DNA from 3 places in the Citrobacter meridianamericanus genome. Region 3 is predicted to be linked to each of the others. Evidence: predicted binding sites of a transcription regulator. Region 3 holds the regulator's gene; each other region holds the start of a gene.
What was found. The regulator PhoB, encoded in region 3, activates phosphate uptake and scavenging genes when phosphate is short. The targets are predictions, from matches to a motif close to CTGTCATAAAACTGNCNNAT.
Positions count from the first base shown of each region.

Region 1: a site for PhoB is predicted at 2,350-2,369, ahead of kdgR (DNA-binding transcriptional regulator KdgR). Genes of this name have one in related genera too.
Region 2: a site for PhoB is predicted at 2,493-2,512, ahead of pstS (phosphate ABC transporter substrate-binding protein PstS). Genes of this name have one in related genera too.

Region 1 covers NZ_CP101036.1:2,318,524-2,323,178, forward strand. Annotated here, with positions in the region: gene htpX (protease HtpX) at 1-786, shown strand, start outside; gene NMD08_RS11145 (MFS transporter) at 832-2,205, opposite strand; gene kdgR (DNA-binding transcriptional regulator KdgR) at 2,381-3,172, shown strand; gene NMD08_RS11155 (YobH family protein) at 3,284-3,523, opposite strand; gene mgrB (PhoP/PhoQ regulator MgrB) at 3,688-3,831, shown strand; gene NMD08_RS11165 (YebO family protein) at 3,906-4,190, shown strand.
Region 2 covers NZ_CP101036.1:5,292,057-5,296,711, forward strand. Annotated here, with positions in the region: gene NMD08_RS25660 (fimbria/pilus outer membrane usher protein) at 1-1,277, shown strand, start outside; gene NMD08_RS25665 (fimbrial protein) at 1,290-2,351, shown strand; gene pstS (phosphate ABC transporter substrate-binding protein PstS) at 2,601-3,641, shown strand; gene pstC (phosphate ABC transporter permease PstC) at 3,904-4,655, shown strand, end outside.
Region 3 covers NZ_CP101036.1:4,078,947-4,083,601, reverse strand. Annotated here, with positions in the region: gene sbcC (exonuclease subunit SbcC) at 1-989, opposite strand, end outside; gene sbcD (exonuclease subunit SbcD) at 986-2,188, opposite strand; gene phoB (phosphate response regulator transcription factor PhoB) at 2,383-3,072, shown strand; gene phoR (phosphate regulon sensor histidine kinase PhoR) at 3,123-4,418, shown strand.

The sequences.
Region 1 (4,655 bases), 1.8 Mb from region 3:
CAAGGCTTGTTGATCATGGCACTGCTGTTTGGTTTTGGTGGTTCCTTCATTTCTCTGCTGATGTCCAAATGGATGGCGTTAAAATCCGTCGGTGGGGAAGTGATCGAACAGCCCCGCAATGAAAGAGAACGCTGGTTGATGAATACGGTAGCGAATCAGGCCCGTCAGGCCGGGATCGCTATGCCGCAGGTTGCAATCTACCATGCGCCAGATATTAACGCATTTGCTACCGGTGCGCGCCGGGATGCTTCGCTGGTGGCTGTGAGTACTGGCCTGTTGCAAAACATGAGCCCTGATGAAGCCGAAGCCGTTATCGCGCATGAGATCAGCCACATTGCCAATGGTGATATGGTGACCATGACGCTCATTCAGGGGGTTGTAAACACCTTCGTTATCTTTATCTCACGTATTCTGGCGCAAATTGCCGCTGGCTTTATGGGTGGAAACCGTGATGAGGGTGAGGGTAGCAACGGTAACCCGTTGATCTACTTTGCGGTGGCGACGGTGCTGGAACTGGTGTTTGGTATTCTGGCGAGCATCATTACCATGTGGTTCTCACGTCATCGTGAATTCCATGCGGATGCCGGTTCTGCAAAATTGGTAGGGCGTGAGAAAATGATCGCCGCGCTGCAGCGTCTGAAAACCAGCTATGAGCCGCAGGAAGCGACCAGCATGATGGCGTTTTGCATCAACGGCAAATCCAAGTCGTTGAGTGAGCTGTTTATGACTCACCCGCCGTTGGATAAACGTATTGAAGCGCTGCGCAGCGGAGAATATCTGAAATAATCTGCAGCAGACTAACTGAAGAGCGCGTCGACAGACGCGCTTTTTTTATGCTTGAATTCGCGGTTGCGTAATACGCAGGCCGCTCACGATGGCTGCCAGCGAGGCCAGAATGCCAGCTGTTATCAGCGAGACGTGCGTTCCGCTGTCACCGAATTGGTTGAGCATTAGTGCGACCAGCGCGGCCCCTGTACTTTGACCTAGTAAGCGCGCCGTCCCCAGCATACCGCTTGCCCCACCGCTGCGCTCACGCGGCGCGGAGGTGATGATAGTGTGGTTGTTCGGTGACTGAAACAAGCCAAAGCCCGCGCCGCACAAAATCATTGGCCAGATGATATTAAAATCAGAGGGCGAAGTGGGTAGCAGTACCAGCGAAAACAAACCGCTCGCCATCACTGCCATGCCCAGCGCACCCAATAGTCCGGCGTGAACGCGTTCAATCAGATATCCCGCGAGAGGAGCCATCACCATGGTTGCCAGTGGCCATGGCGTCAACAGCAGACCCGTTTCGACTTCGCTGCGCCCGAGTACCGTTTGCATAAAAAAGGGCAAGGAAACTAATGCCAGCATTTGCGCGCTGAAAGAACAGATTGAGGTACAAATCGAGAGTGAAAACAGCGGAATGCGTAGCAGATCAACCGGCAATAAGGGTACTGGCAAGGCGAGCTGACGGCGGATAAAGAAAAAACCTACAACGATCAGTGCCACAATCTCAGCACCAATCAGTTTTAGCGACTGTCCTTGTGCAAAACCGCTGAGGGCGGTGATCAGCAAACCAAACGTTAAGGCATTCATCACTGCACTCGGCAGGTCAAAGCGTGGTTTATTGCTGCGGGACGCATTGGGGGGTAAAAAGCGCATAGCCAGCAGCAGTGCGATTATTCCCAACGGGACGTTAATCAGAAACAGCCATTTCCACGAGGCGATAGAGAGAATTGCCGCGGCAATAGTTGGACCCGCTGCCGAGGAGACCGCAACAATAAAGGAGTTAATACCCATCCCACGCCCAAGCTGATGCTGTGGGTAAATGAGTCGGATCAATGCCGTATTCACGCTCATTAGCGCCGCGCCGCCAAAACCCTGGGCGATGCGCGCCAGCGTCAGCATGTGTAACGAATCAGACAAGGCACAGAATAGCGATGCCAGCAAGAACACGACCAGACCACACTTATAAATGCGTCGGTAACCAAACATATCGCCTAAAAAAGAGAGTGACAGAAGCGAAACGACGATAGCAATTTGATAGGCGTTCACGATCCATATTGAGCTTGCTGGTGAGGCCTGAAGATCGGCGGCGATAGTTGGCAGGGCTACGTTTGCTATTGCGCCGTCGAGTACTGCCATAGAAATCCCAATTACAATGGTTAAAATTGCGCCATATCGCTGGGGCAATGGCAGACCATCGGCCTGAATTTTTTCCATAGAAAATCAATATTGTCGGTATTTATGAAGAGGATAATGATTTTAGCATTGATATTCAGGCGTTAGGTCGCAGATTTGTAACTAAGTAAGCAAAGAGCGATTGCGAGTGGGGGGACGTGAAATTATAATAAAAACCGGTTCTGATTTTTATAAAACACTCGCAATGAGGTGGTAAATGGCTATCGCAGATCTGGATAAGCAACCCGATTCTGTATCTTCCGTGCTGAAAGTTTTTGGCATTCTGCAGGCGCTGGGTGAAGAGCGCGAGATTGGTATTACCGAGTTGTCGCAACGCGTCATGATGTCGAAAAGCACCGTTTATCGCTTTTTGCAGACCATGAAAACGCTGGGTTATGTGGCACAAGAAGGAGAGTCTGAGAAATACTCTCTGACCCTGAAATTATTCGAGCTAGGCGCACGCGCGTTGCAAAACGTTGATCTTATCCGTAGCGCTGACATTCAGATGCGCGAACTTTCACGCCTGACCAAAGAGACAGTTCACCTCGGTGCGCTGGATGAAGACAGCATCGTCTACATTCATAAAATCGATTCCATGTACAATCTGCGCATGTATTCTCGCGTTGGTCGTCGTAATCCGCTATACAGTACAGCTATTGGTAAAGTTCTGCTGGCATGGCGTGACCGCGATGAAGTGAAGCAGATTCTGGATGGTATTGAGTACAAACGCAGCACCGATCGTACCATTACGAATACCGATGAATTACTGGTACTGCTGGATAAAGTACGTGAGCAAGGTTATGGCGAAGATAACGAAGAACAGGAAGAAGGCCTGCGTTGCATCGGCGTACCAGTGTTTGACCGTTTCGGCGTGGTTATTGCGGGCCTGAGTATTTCATTCCCAACGCTGCGTTTCTCTGAGGAACGTTTACACGAGTATGTGGCAATGCTGCATACGGCGGCGCGCAAGATTTCAGAACAAATGGGCTATAACGACTATCCGTTCTGAACTGACGTCATCGCTAATGACAAAACCCCTGGTATTTTGTACCAGGGGTTTTTTATGAAAAATTATAACGTGAGTTGGCAAAAATAACGTTGTGAACGAATTGTTGCTATATTAGCCGTTGTCGATAATAACCGTGCTTTTCCTTAACAGAGGACAATCCGACAGGCCAATGATACCGCTATCAGTGTGGACGTACTGTGCGGTGCTGGTGCCGCGAGCGGTCAGATATTGGCATTGCAGGCCCAGACCCGCAGCATTCTCCTTACTTCCAATCAAGATACCGTAGCCGCTCAGTAATAAACCGATCCAAACCAGAGCTAACAACACAATAGCGCGGATAATCAGACGCATTACAACCTCTTATCTTTTTTCGTTGTTATTAGATTAGCCTGTACACGGTATGAAACAAGTCAATCATTCCTAAAAAGATTGAATGCCGATACAGTTAACGCTGGGTTTAGGTAACGCATGATAATTTATAGACATAAGATGTAGGATTGAAGAGTGGAGCTGGAGTGAAAAAGATTCGCTGGGTAGTGCTGATTGTTGTTGTACTGGTATGCATACTGATGTGGGCGCAGGTGCTCAACATCATGTGCGATCAGGACGTACAATTTTTCAGCGGTATTTGTGCCATTAATAAGTTTATTCCCTGGTAAGCGCATTTTCGCAACAGTTGATTACCTTCTTGTGCGGCAGTGGTAAACTATGCCGTCTACATTGAGGTGGTGAAATGAACGAAGTTTTGAATTCAGGCGCGTTGAGTTTTGCGTCTTTAGCGGTATCAGTGGTGGTTTTGATTGTCGGGCTTGTTCTATGGTTTTTCATCAATCGGGCAAGTTCGCGTACCAACGAGCAGATTGAGCTGCTTGAAGCATTGTTAGATCAGCAAAAAAGACAGAACGCTTTACTCCGTCGACTTTGCGAAGCTAACGAACCCGAGAAAGTAGCAGAGCCTGCTGCATTGACTGCCAGGCAAGAAGACGATGACATCATCCGCCTGGTAGCCGAGCGGTAAATAAGTATGACAGGGTGAGGTACTGCGGATGTTGCTTCCAGTTACTTCATCCTGTCTTAAGCGTGTCAGATTTTTTTCTTCTGTCCCCGACGTGTAATTAGCGGTGGACTGACATGGACTCCCAGTATTTTCAGAGACTCCGCCTAATTAATATCTTATCCCTGGCCTGATCTAAATATAATATCCCATACGTTAAAAATATGATTATGTCATTTTTGTGATAATGATCGTTTTATTAGCAGCGAAACGTTTCTCTTACTTTTTTTGTGCCTTGTCATCTTTCTTTCATTATTTTGGTGCAAAACAAGAAGACGGATCCCATTTCTACGCTTGTGATATTTTATGCATTACTAAGCATAAAAAATGATATAGGGCAGAACCCGTTACAGATAACCTGGAACAACCGAAGCTATTGAGCTATGGTAGAAATGTCTCTGCAATGGTGCCAACCATGCGGGGTAAGGG
Region 2 (4,655 bases), 1.2 Mb from region 3:
ATTCTCATTTTGACGATAGCGATGATGAAAAAGGGCAATCTTATCGTTTTCTCTACTCTAAACGCTTCGATAATACCGATACCACTTTCCGCCTGGTGGGCTACCGCTATTCAACGCAGGGATACTACTCACTCAATGAGTGGGCCTCTCGTCAGAACGACAGCGAAAATTTCTGGAACACCGGGAACCGGCGCAGCCGGCTTGAAGGTACCTGGACGCAAGCATTTCCCAACGGGTATGGCAGTCTTTATTTAACGTTAAGCCGCCAGGAGTACTGGAAGACCAACGCCGTCGATCGCATGGTGCAGTTTGGCTATAGCAATCGCTGGCGAACAGTGTCATGGAACCTTTCATGGAATTATATCGACTCGGTTGGCACCTACTACGCTAACAATAATGGTTACGCAAACGAGAATAATAACGACCACGAACAGACGGTTATGCTTACACTCTCCTTCCCGCTGTCAGGAAGTATGACGAACAGCTACGTCGACTACTCCATGATGCAGAATAATCACCATGACAGTTCCATACAGGCGGGGATCGGCGGTACGCTGCTGGAAGATCGCAACCTCTCTTATAACGTTCAGGGCGCCTGGAATAACGCGGATAACGCCGCCTACAGCAGCAATGCTAGCCTCGACTATGATGGCACTTATGGTTCCATTAACGGCAGCTATGCCTGGAGCCGCGACACTCAAACCTTTAACTATGGCGCTCGTGGCGGCATTCTGGTACATGGCAGCGGTGTGACGTTCTCACAGGAACTGGGAGAAACAGTTGCACTGGTGGAAGCGCCTGGCGCGGCAGGGCTATCAGTGGAAAATGAAGGCGGCGTGTCGACCGACTGGCGGGGTTATACGGTGAAAACCCAGATGAATGCCTACGGTGAAAACCGGGTCGCCATCGACAGCCGCTACTTCTCGCGCGCCAATGTTGAGCTGGATAACACGGTGGTGAATCTGGTGCCGACGCGCGGTGCGGTGGTGAAAGCAACATTTGTTACCCATGTGGGATATCGCGTGCTGTTTACGGTAACGTTAGCCAATGGCAAGCCCGCGCCGTTTGGTTCGATGGTTTCGGCTGAACTGGAAGCCGGTACGGTGACGGGCATTGTGGGCTATAACGGCGAAGTGTATCTTGCCGGGATGCCGGAAGAGGGTGATTTCGCATTAAGCTGGGGAAATAATGCCACGGACAAATGTATGGCACATTACTCATTTACAGCTAAACCGCAGGATACGAGTTTAGTTCAGCTTAATACCGCGTGTCATTAAAGGGATTTTACAATGAAAAAAAACTATTTAGCGTTGCTGTTTCCTCTGATATTGATGTCAGATCCCGTAATGGCTGAAGCAAATAAAGGTATGTGTGTTACCTCGTCAGGTACGCCGTTTCATAGTGTATTACCCTTTTATGGTAAAAAAATAAGCACAGTGCAGAACAAAAAAGGCCAGACGTTTAACTTTCCGACATCGACATCAGATAGTTATCCCGGGCATTGTGAATGCTCTCTGGGTAAATCCGCTCGGTTTTATTACATTTATTATACTGCCATCATGAATGAGGCTCTGACACCTACGGCTGTACGCAGCGGTGTTCATTATTATCAACTGAATGACTACCTTGACGTGGGCATTGCGATAGAAGTGTTGGGGCGAGGGAAAATTAATGCGCCTTTCGAAATGGAACAGAATATTCATCAAGGAACCTATTATGACTGTGGCCGTGTTCAGCCCCTTGATTTTACGAGCGGTGACTCCGCAACCATTTATTTTTATATCCGGGAACCCTTTATTGGAACTGTTACTATTCCGCCAACGCTAATGAGTCGGTTATATGCGACGATCAGTAATGATACACCCATTGATTATGCTCGCCCGCTGGCTGATGTGTATATTTCCGGCGATATCACCGCACCTCAGGAGTGTGAAATCAACGGCGGACAGACTATTGTCGTCGATTTTAACAAAATCCCCGCTTCAGAGTTCAGCAGTGTGCCGGGCACGGCGATAACGAGCCGAAAAATCCCGGTGAAGGTGGCGGTTAAATGTACGGGCATGTCTACCGGACAAAATATTGATATGTCGCTGCATGCCATGCAGTCCGGATCGTTATCTAAGGTGATTAGCACAGACAATCCCAATGTTGGGATCATTATGTATGATGAGTATGGCAATGCCACCGATGTTAACGGCGGACTCATGGACATTGACATGGGGCGAATCGTCTCAGGACGTGAGACGGGGGAGTTTAATTTTTCAGCCGCGCCAGCCAGCACCACCAGCACACGACCACAGCCGGGTATCTTTACCGCTGAGGCTACCATCATTGTGGAAATAAAAAACTGATCTTTCATGGGGCGGCTGTTTATGACAGTCGCTGTCATATTTCCCCGCCCGGACCTCATTCGTCGCAAAAAAAATGGCATTTCCACGAATATCATATGAATTAATTTCAATTTTTTCATGTAGTTAAAAGAACGTTTTTCGTTGTCATAAAACTGTCATATTTCGTACATTTAACTGTCACCTGTTTGTCCTATTTTGCTCACAGTAGCAACTCAAACAACAATTTACGAAAACCGTGCAGGAGACATTATGAAAGTTATGCGTACCACTGTCGCAACTGTTGTCGCCGCGACCTTATCCATGAGCGCGTTCTCTGCGTTTGCTGCAGCGAGCCTGACAGGTGCAGGTGCAACCTTTCCTGCGCCAGTGTATGCCAAATGGGCAGATACCTATCAGAAAGAGACCGGTAGCAAAGTAAACTACCAGGGTATCGGCTCCTCCGGTGGTGTAAAACAAATTACGGCCAATACCGTTGATTTCGGCGCCTCTGATGCCCCGTTATCTGACGAAAAATTGGCGCAAGAAGGCCTGTTCCAGTTCCCAACCGTGATCGGTGGCGTGGTGCTGGCGGTGAACATCCCTGGGCTGAAATCCGGCGAGCTGGTGCTGGACGGTAAAACGCTGGGCGACATCTACCTCGGTAAAATTAAAAAGTGGGATGATGAAGCCATCACCAAACTGAATCCGGGTCTGAAACTGCCTTCACAGAATATCGCCGTTGTGCGTCGTGCTGACGGCTCCGGTACTTCCTTCGTCTTCACCAGCTACCTGGCAAAAGTAAACGAAGAGTGGAAATCTAAAATTGGTTCCGGCTCTACTGTTAACTGGCCGACCGGTCTGGGTGGTAAAGGTAACGACGGTATCGCCGCGTTCGTACAGCGTCTGCCGGGCTCTATCGGCTACGTTGAGTACGCTTACGCTAAGCAGAATAACCTGGCGTACACCAAGCTTGTTTCTGCTGACGGTAAACCGGTAAGCCCGACCGAAGAGAGCTTCGCTAACGCCGCAAAAGGCGCTGACTGGAGCAAAACCTTCGCTCAGGATCTGACTAACCAGAAAGGTGACGACGCGTGGCCAATCACTTCCACCACCTTCATTCTGGTACATAAAGAGTCGAAGAAACCAGAGCAGAGCGCAGAAGTGCTGAAGTTCTTCGACTGGGCGTACAAAAACGGCGGCAAACAGGCTAACGACCTGGATTACGCCAGCCTGCCGGACAGCGTGGTTGAGCAGGTTCGTGCTGCATGGAAGACCAACGTGAAAGACAGCAGCGGTAAAGCGCTGTACTAAATACCCGTCATACTTCGAGCCGCAGCGGTGTTGGCTGTGTTTGTTCACCCCAGTCACATAGTGAATCTATGTGACTGGGGATTAATGAGGGACATCCTTGTCCCTCACCGAAGGCAGCCTCCGGCTGTTCAAATTCGTTCCTGACGAATTTGTCACAAGCTTGCCGCCTTGCTGCAACTCGAATTATTTAGGGTATGGCATTACGTTAGCCGGGAAGCACGATAAAATGCGTGCTTCCTGGCCCAAACTTAAAGAGTGATTTATGGCTGCAACCAAGCCTGCTTTTAACCCACCGGGTAAAAAAGGTGACATGATCTTCAGCGCGCTGGTAAGACTGGCTGCGCTGATTGTACTATTGATGTTGGGTGGCATTATTGTCTCCCTGGTCATCTCCTCCTGGCCAAGTATCCAAAAATTTGGCTTCGCATTCTTGTGGACTAAAGAATGGGATGCGCCGAACGATATCTACGGTGCTTTAGTACCGATTTACGGTACGCTGGTTACCTCACTTATTGCGTTGCTGATTGCCGTTCCGGTGAGTTTCGGCATTGCGCTGTTCCTGACTGAACTTGCTCCTGGCTGGCTGCGTCGCCCGCTGGGCATCGCTATTGAACTGCTGGCGGCAATTCCAAGTATCGTGTACGGCATGTGGGGGTTGTTTATTTTTGCCCCGCTGTTTGCGACTTATTTCCAGGAACCGGTCGGAAACATCCTTTCCAACATTCCGTTTGTTGGCGCGCTGTTCTCCGGCCCGGCATTTGGGATCGGTATTCTGGCGGCTGGCGTGATACTCGCCATCATGATCATCCCGTACATTGCGGCGGTAATGCGCGATGTATTCGAACAAACGCCGGTGCTGATGAAAGAGTCAGCCTATGGCATCGGTTGCACCACCTGGGAAGTTATCTGGCGCATCGTCCTGCCGTTCACCAAAAATGGCGTGATCGGCGGCGTGATGCTCGGTCTGGGCCGTGCGCTCGGTGAAACCATGGCGGTCACCTTTATCATCGGCAA
Region 3 (4,655 bases):
ATACGACCGCGCAGCGCTAAGCTGCTTTGTAAGCGAGCATTTACTTCCTGAATCTTCTGTCTTGTGCGGTCAATAGTAGCCGTTTGTTCCTGGATTCGCTCCCAGTGCGGACGTAACGCTCTGGCTGGCAGTGCCAGGCTCAGTACTGCCAGCTGCGGCTGCGCATCTTCTTGCGCCTGAAGCACTGCCTGTAATGCCTGCTGGTGACGGTTTAAATCCGCCTGTAGCTCATTTTGCCGAATGAGCCAGTTGAGGTGCTGTTGCTGGGCTTGCTGGCTGGTAAGGTATTGTTTTTCTTCGTCAGTAAGTGCCTGCAAACTTTCCGTCAGGGACTGTACCTGCTCTGGCGCTAACAGCGCCACGCCGCTGGCCTGGGCCTGCAGTTTTTCCAGCTCCGTGCGCGCTGATTTGTGCTTTTCAAATACCATCGCCGAAATCTGTCCGTAGATCTCGGTGCCGGTCAGCTCTTCCAGCAGTTCGGCGCGCTCTTTCGGTTTGGCATTGAGAAATGCGGCAAACTGCCCCTGTGACAGCAGCATCGAGCGGGTAAAACGGCCGTAATCCAGCCCGGTAAGCTCGGCGGTCATCTCCAGTTTGTCTTTGACTTTATCGGCGAGGATTTTTCCGTCGGCGCAGCGGGCCAGCTCTACGCGCGGAACCTGCAGATTGCCCTCTGGCTGATTACGCGCCCGGTTCTGGCTCCAGAATGCGCGGTAGGCTTCGCCTCGCACCTCAAATTCCACCTCGGCCAGACACTCTGCGGTGTCGCGGGTCATCAGGTCGTTTTGCGACTGTGACACGGTATTCAGGCGCGGCGTTTCGTGGTACAGCGCAAGGCAAATTGCGTCCAGCAGGGTGGTTTTTCCCGCACCCGTGGGCCCGGTGATGGCGAACAGCCCGTTGCTGGCAAAAGGTTCTGCCGTAAAATCGACTTTCCATTCTCCCTTCAGGGAGTTGAGATTTTTCAGGCGCAGGCTGAGTATTTTCATGCTTCAGCCTCCCCCGCAAGCGTCTGTACGGTTGCGCTAAACAGCTGATTAAGCCGCTCGCGCTGCGGTTCTTCGAGTTCTTCCAGCGCCAGGCGGCGGTCAAAAACCTCCGCCACGCTCAGCTCGCTTAATGTTTCACGACGTTCATTGGCCATAATACGTTCGCGCTGTTCCCGACTGCGGCGCACCAGTAACACCTCTACCGGTAAATCTTCGGTCAAGGCCTGGATTTTACGCTGCATATCATGCAGATAGTCATCGGTGGTAATTTCAATATCCAGCCACACCGGCGGCTCTTGCTGTACGTTGCGCCACTGTTCAAGCTGGGCGGTTATGGCGGCTAGATCGCCTTTCAGTACCGCAAGTTGCTGCGTGATCGGTACGGTGATATTTTCAACGGCGCTGAGTTTCCCGGCATCAAAGCTCACCAGATGCACGCATTTGTTTTTGCCGCACTCGTCAAAACTGAGCGCAATCGGCGAGCCGCAGTAGCGAATATGCTCTGTGCCACCAATAACCTGCGCCCGGTGAATATGGCCCAGCGCGATGTAGTCCGCCGGAGGGAAGTTTTGCGCCGGGAAGGCGTCCAGCGTACCGATATAAATCTCACGGACGGCGTCACTTTTACTGGCGCCGACAGTGGTCAAATGCCCGGTCGCAATGATGGGCAGATTCTGGTCACCACGTAGCGTGCAGGCGTCCTGATACTGCTGCTGGTAATAGTCGGTGATGGCTGACAGCAAATGCTGCTGTTTCTCTTGTCCGGTCAGCCCCGCCTGGCTGGTTATGATGTCGCGCGGACGTAAGAAAGGAACCGGGCACAGGATCGCCCCCGGCGTGCCGTCACGTTGCAGTAGAACCTGCGGCGCATGACCGGCGCTGGCAACGACTGTGGTGTTGAGAAACGCCAGAATATCGCGGGACTCATTGAGTGTGGCGACGGAGTCGTGGTTGCCTGCCAGTACCACCAGATGACAGCCGGTTTGCTGCAGATTAACGACAAAACGGTTATACAGCTCACGGGCATAGCTTGGCGGTGAGCCGGTATCAAAAATATCGCCTGCCACAATAATGGCATCCACCTGATGGGATTGTGCCGTTTCCAGCAGCCAGTCGAGAAAGGCCTGATGTTCAGCGGCGCGGCTCTTGCTGTAGAAATTTTGGCCCAGATGCCAGTCAGACGTGTGAAGGATGCGCATAAGAGTTCCATGACGATAAAACAATGGCGGGGATTATAACCCTGCATGGGAGAGAATATCTTGTCTCCGGGCTGTCATAATTCAATGGCCTGCGTTAAACCTGGATGATCTTTTCATAAATCTGTCATAAATCTGACGCATAATGACGCCGTATTGATACTGATGATGACAAGCAACTAATAACAGGGCAAATCATGGCGAGACGTATTCTGGTCGTAGAAGATGAAGCTCCAATTCGTGAAATGGTCTGCTTCGTGCTCGAGCAAAACGGTTTTCAACCCGTAGAAGCCGAAGACTATGACAGTGCTGTGAACCAACTCAATGAACCCTGGCCGGACCTCGTCCTGCTTGACTGGATGCTTCCCGGTGGCTCGGGTCTACAGTTTATTAAACATCTCAAGCGTGAAGCGATGACGCGGGACATCCCGGTGATGATGCTGACGGCGAGGGGAGAAGAGGAAGACCGCGTTCGTGGTCTGGAAACCGGCGCGGATGACTATATTACCAAACCGTTTTCTCCTAAGGAGCTGGTGGCGCGTATTAAAGCTGTTTTGCGTCGTATTTCGCCGATGGCAGTGGAAGAGGTTATTGAGATGCAGGGGCTAAGCCTTGATCCCACCTCGCATCGCGTGATGACTGGTGATGATCCGCTGGATATGGGGCCGACCGAATTCAAGCTGTTGCACTTCTTTATGACTCACCCAGAGCGTGTCTACAGCCGCGAGCAACTCCTCAATCATGTCTGGGGAACCAATGTATACGTGGAAGACCGGACTGTCGATGTGCATATCCGCCGCTTACGTAAGGCGCTGGAGCACAGCGGACACGATCGTATGGTGCAGACGGTTCGCGGAACGGGATATCGTTTTTCGACCCGCTTCTGACTGACAAGAATCAGGGCCTGAAGGATTAGGCCGTTTAGGGAGTAAGGCGTTTGCTAGAACGATTGTCATGGAAAAGGTTGGTACTGGAGCTGATCCTGTGCTGCATACCGGCATTTATCCTTAGTGCTTTTTTTGGTTACCTGCCCTGGTTTTTACTGGCGTCGGTAACGGGCCTGCTTATCTGGCATTTCTGGAATTTATTACGTTTGTCCTGGTGGCTATGGGTCGACAGAAGTATGACGCCCCCGCCGGGGCGCGGCAGTTGGGAACCGCTGCTGCATGGGCTGCATCAAATGCAGTTGCGCAACAAAAAACGTCGTCGTGAACTGGGTAATCTGATTAAGCGCTTTCGCAGCGGGGCGGAATCGCTACCCGACGCAGTGGTGCTAACCACCGAAGAAGGCGGTATTTTCTGGTGTAACGGACTGGCTCAGCAGGTTCTTGGACTGCGCTGGCCGGACGATAGCGGGCAAAATATTCTTAACCTGCTGCGCTACCCGGAATTCACACAATATTTGAAAACGCGCGATTTTAGCCGGCCCATCAATCTGGTGCTCAATACCGGACGGCATCTGGAAATTCGCGTAATGCCCTATACCGATAAGCAATTGCTGATGGTGGCGCGCGACGTTACCCAGATGCATCAACTGGAAGGTTCACGACGTAACTTTTTCGCCAATGCCAGCCATGAACTGCGTACCCCGCTGACGGTGCTGCAAGGCTATCTGGAAATGATGCAGGAGCATCCGTTAGAAGGGACAACGCGCGAAAAAGCGCTGCATACCATGCGTGAACAAACGTACCGGATGGAAGGGTTAGTGAAGCAACTGCTAACGCTGTCAAAAATTGAGGCTGCGCCAGCGCTGCAATTGAATGAGAAGGTCGATGTGCCCATGATGCTGCGCGTGGTTGAGCACGAAGCGCAAACGCTGAGCCAGCACAAACATACGTTTACTTTTGATGTTGATAACAGCCTGAATGTGCGGGGTAACGAGGAGCAGTTGCGTAGCGCTATCTCGAATCTCGTCTATAACGCGGTGAACCATACGCCTGCGGGAACGCACATTACCGTACGCTGGCAGCATGTGCCTTCGGGGGCGGAATTTTGTGTGGAAGACAACGGTCCAGGCATTGCCGCCGAGCATATTCCACGCCTGACCGAGCGTTTTTATCGCGTAGACAAGGCGCGATCGCGGCAAACGGGCGGGAGCGGACTCGGGCTGGCCATCGTGAAGCATGCCTTGCATCATCACGACAGCCGTTTGAATATCGATAGCGAACCCGGCAAAGGGACGCGATTTAGTTTCGTGATCCCGGAACGTTTAATTGCCAAAAATAACGGTTAAGGCGTATTCGTAAGATAATCTTTCCAAAAGCCAGCGTAAGCTGGCTTTTTCTATATGGTCAATATAAGTATCCTGAATTTTACGACGTTTGGTTGTTTTTTGTTCGAACTATTACCCATACCTTTTTCCATGAAATGGTGTTTTGTGCTAACCCTATTTTTCATATCGCTATATTGTTCTGGTTTTTGGATCCCACCTTGCTTTAAAACGTTATAAGCGTTTAAATTGCGCTCCAGG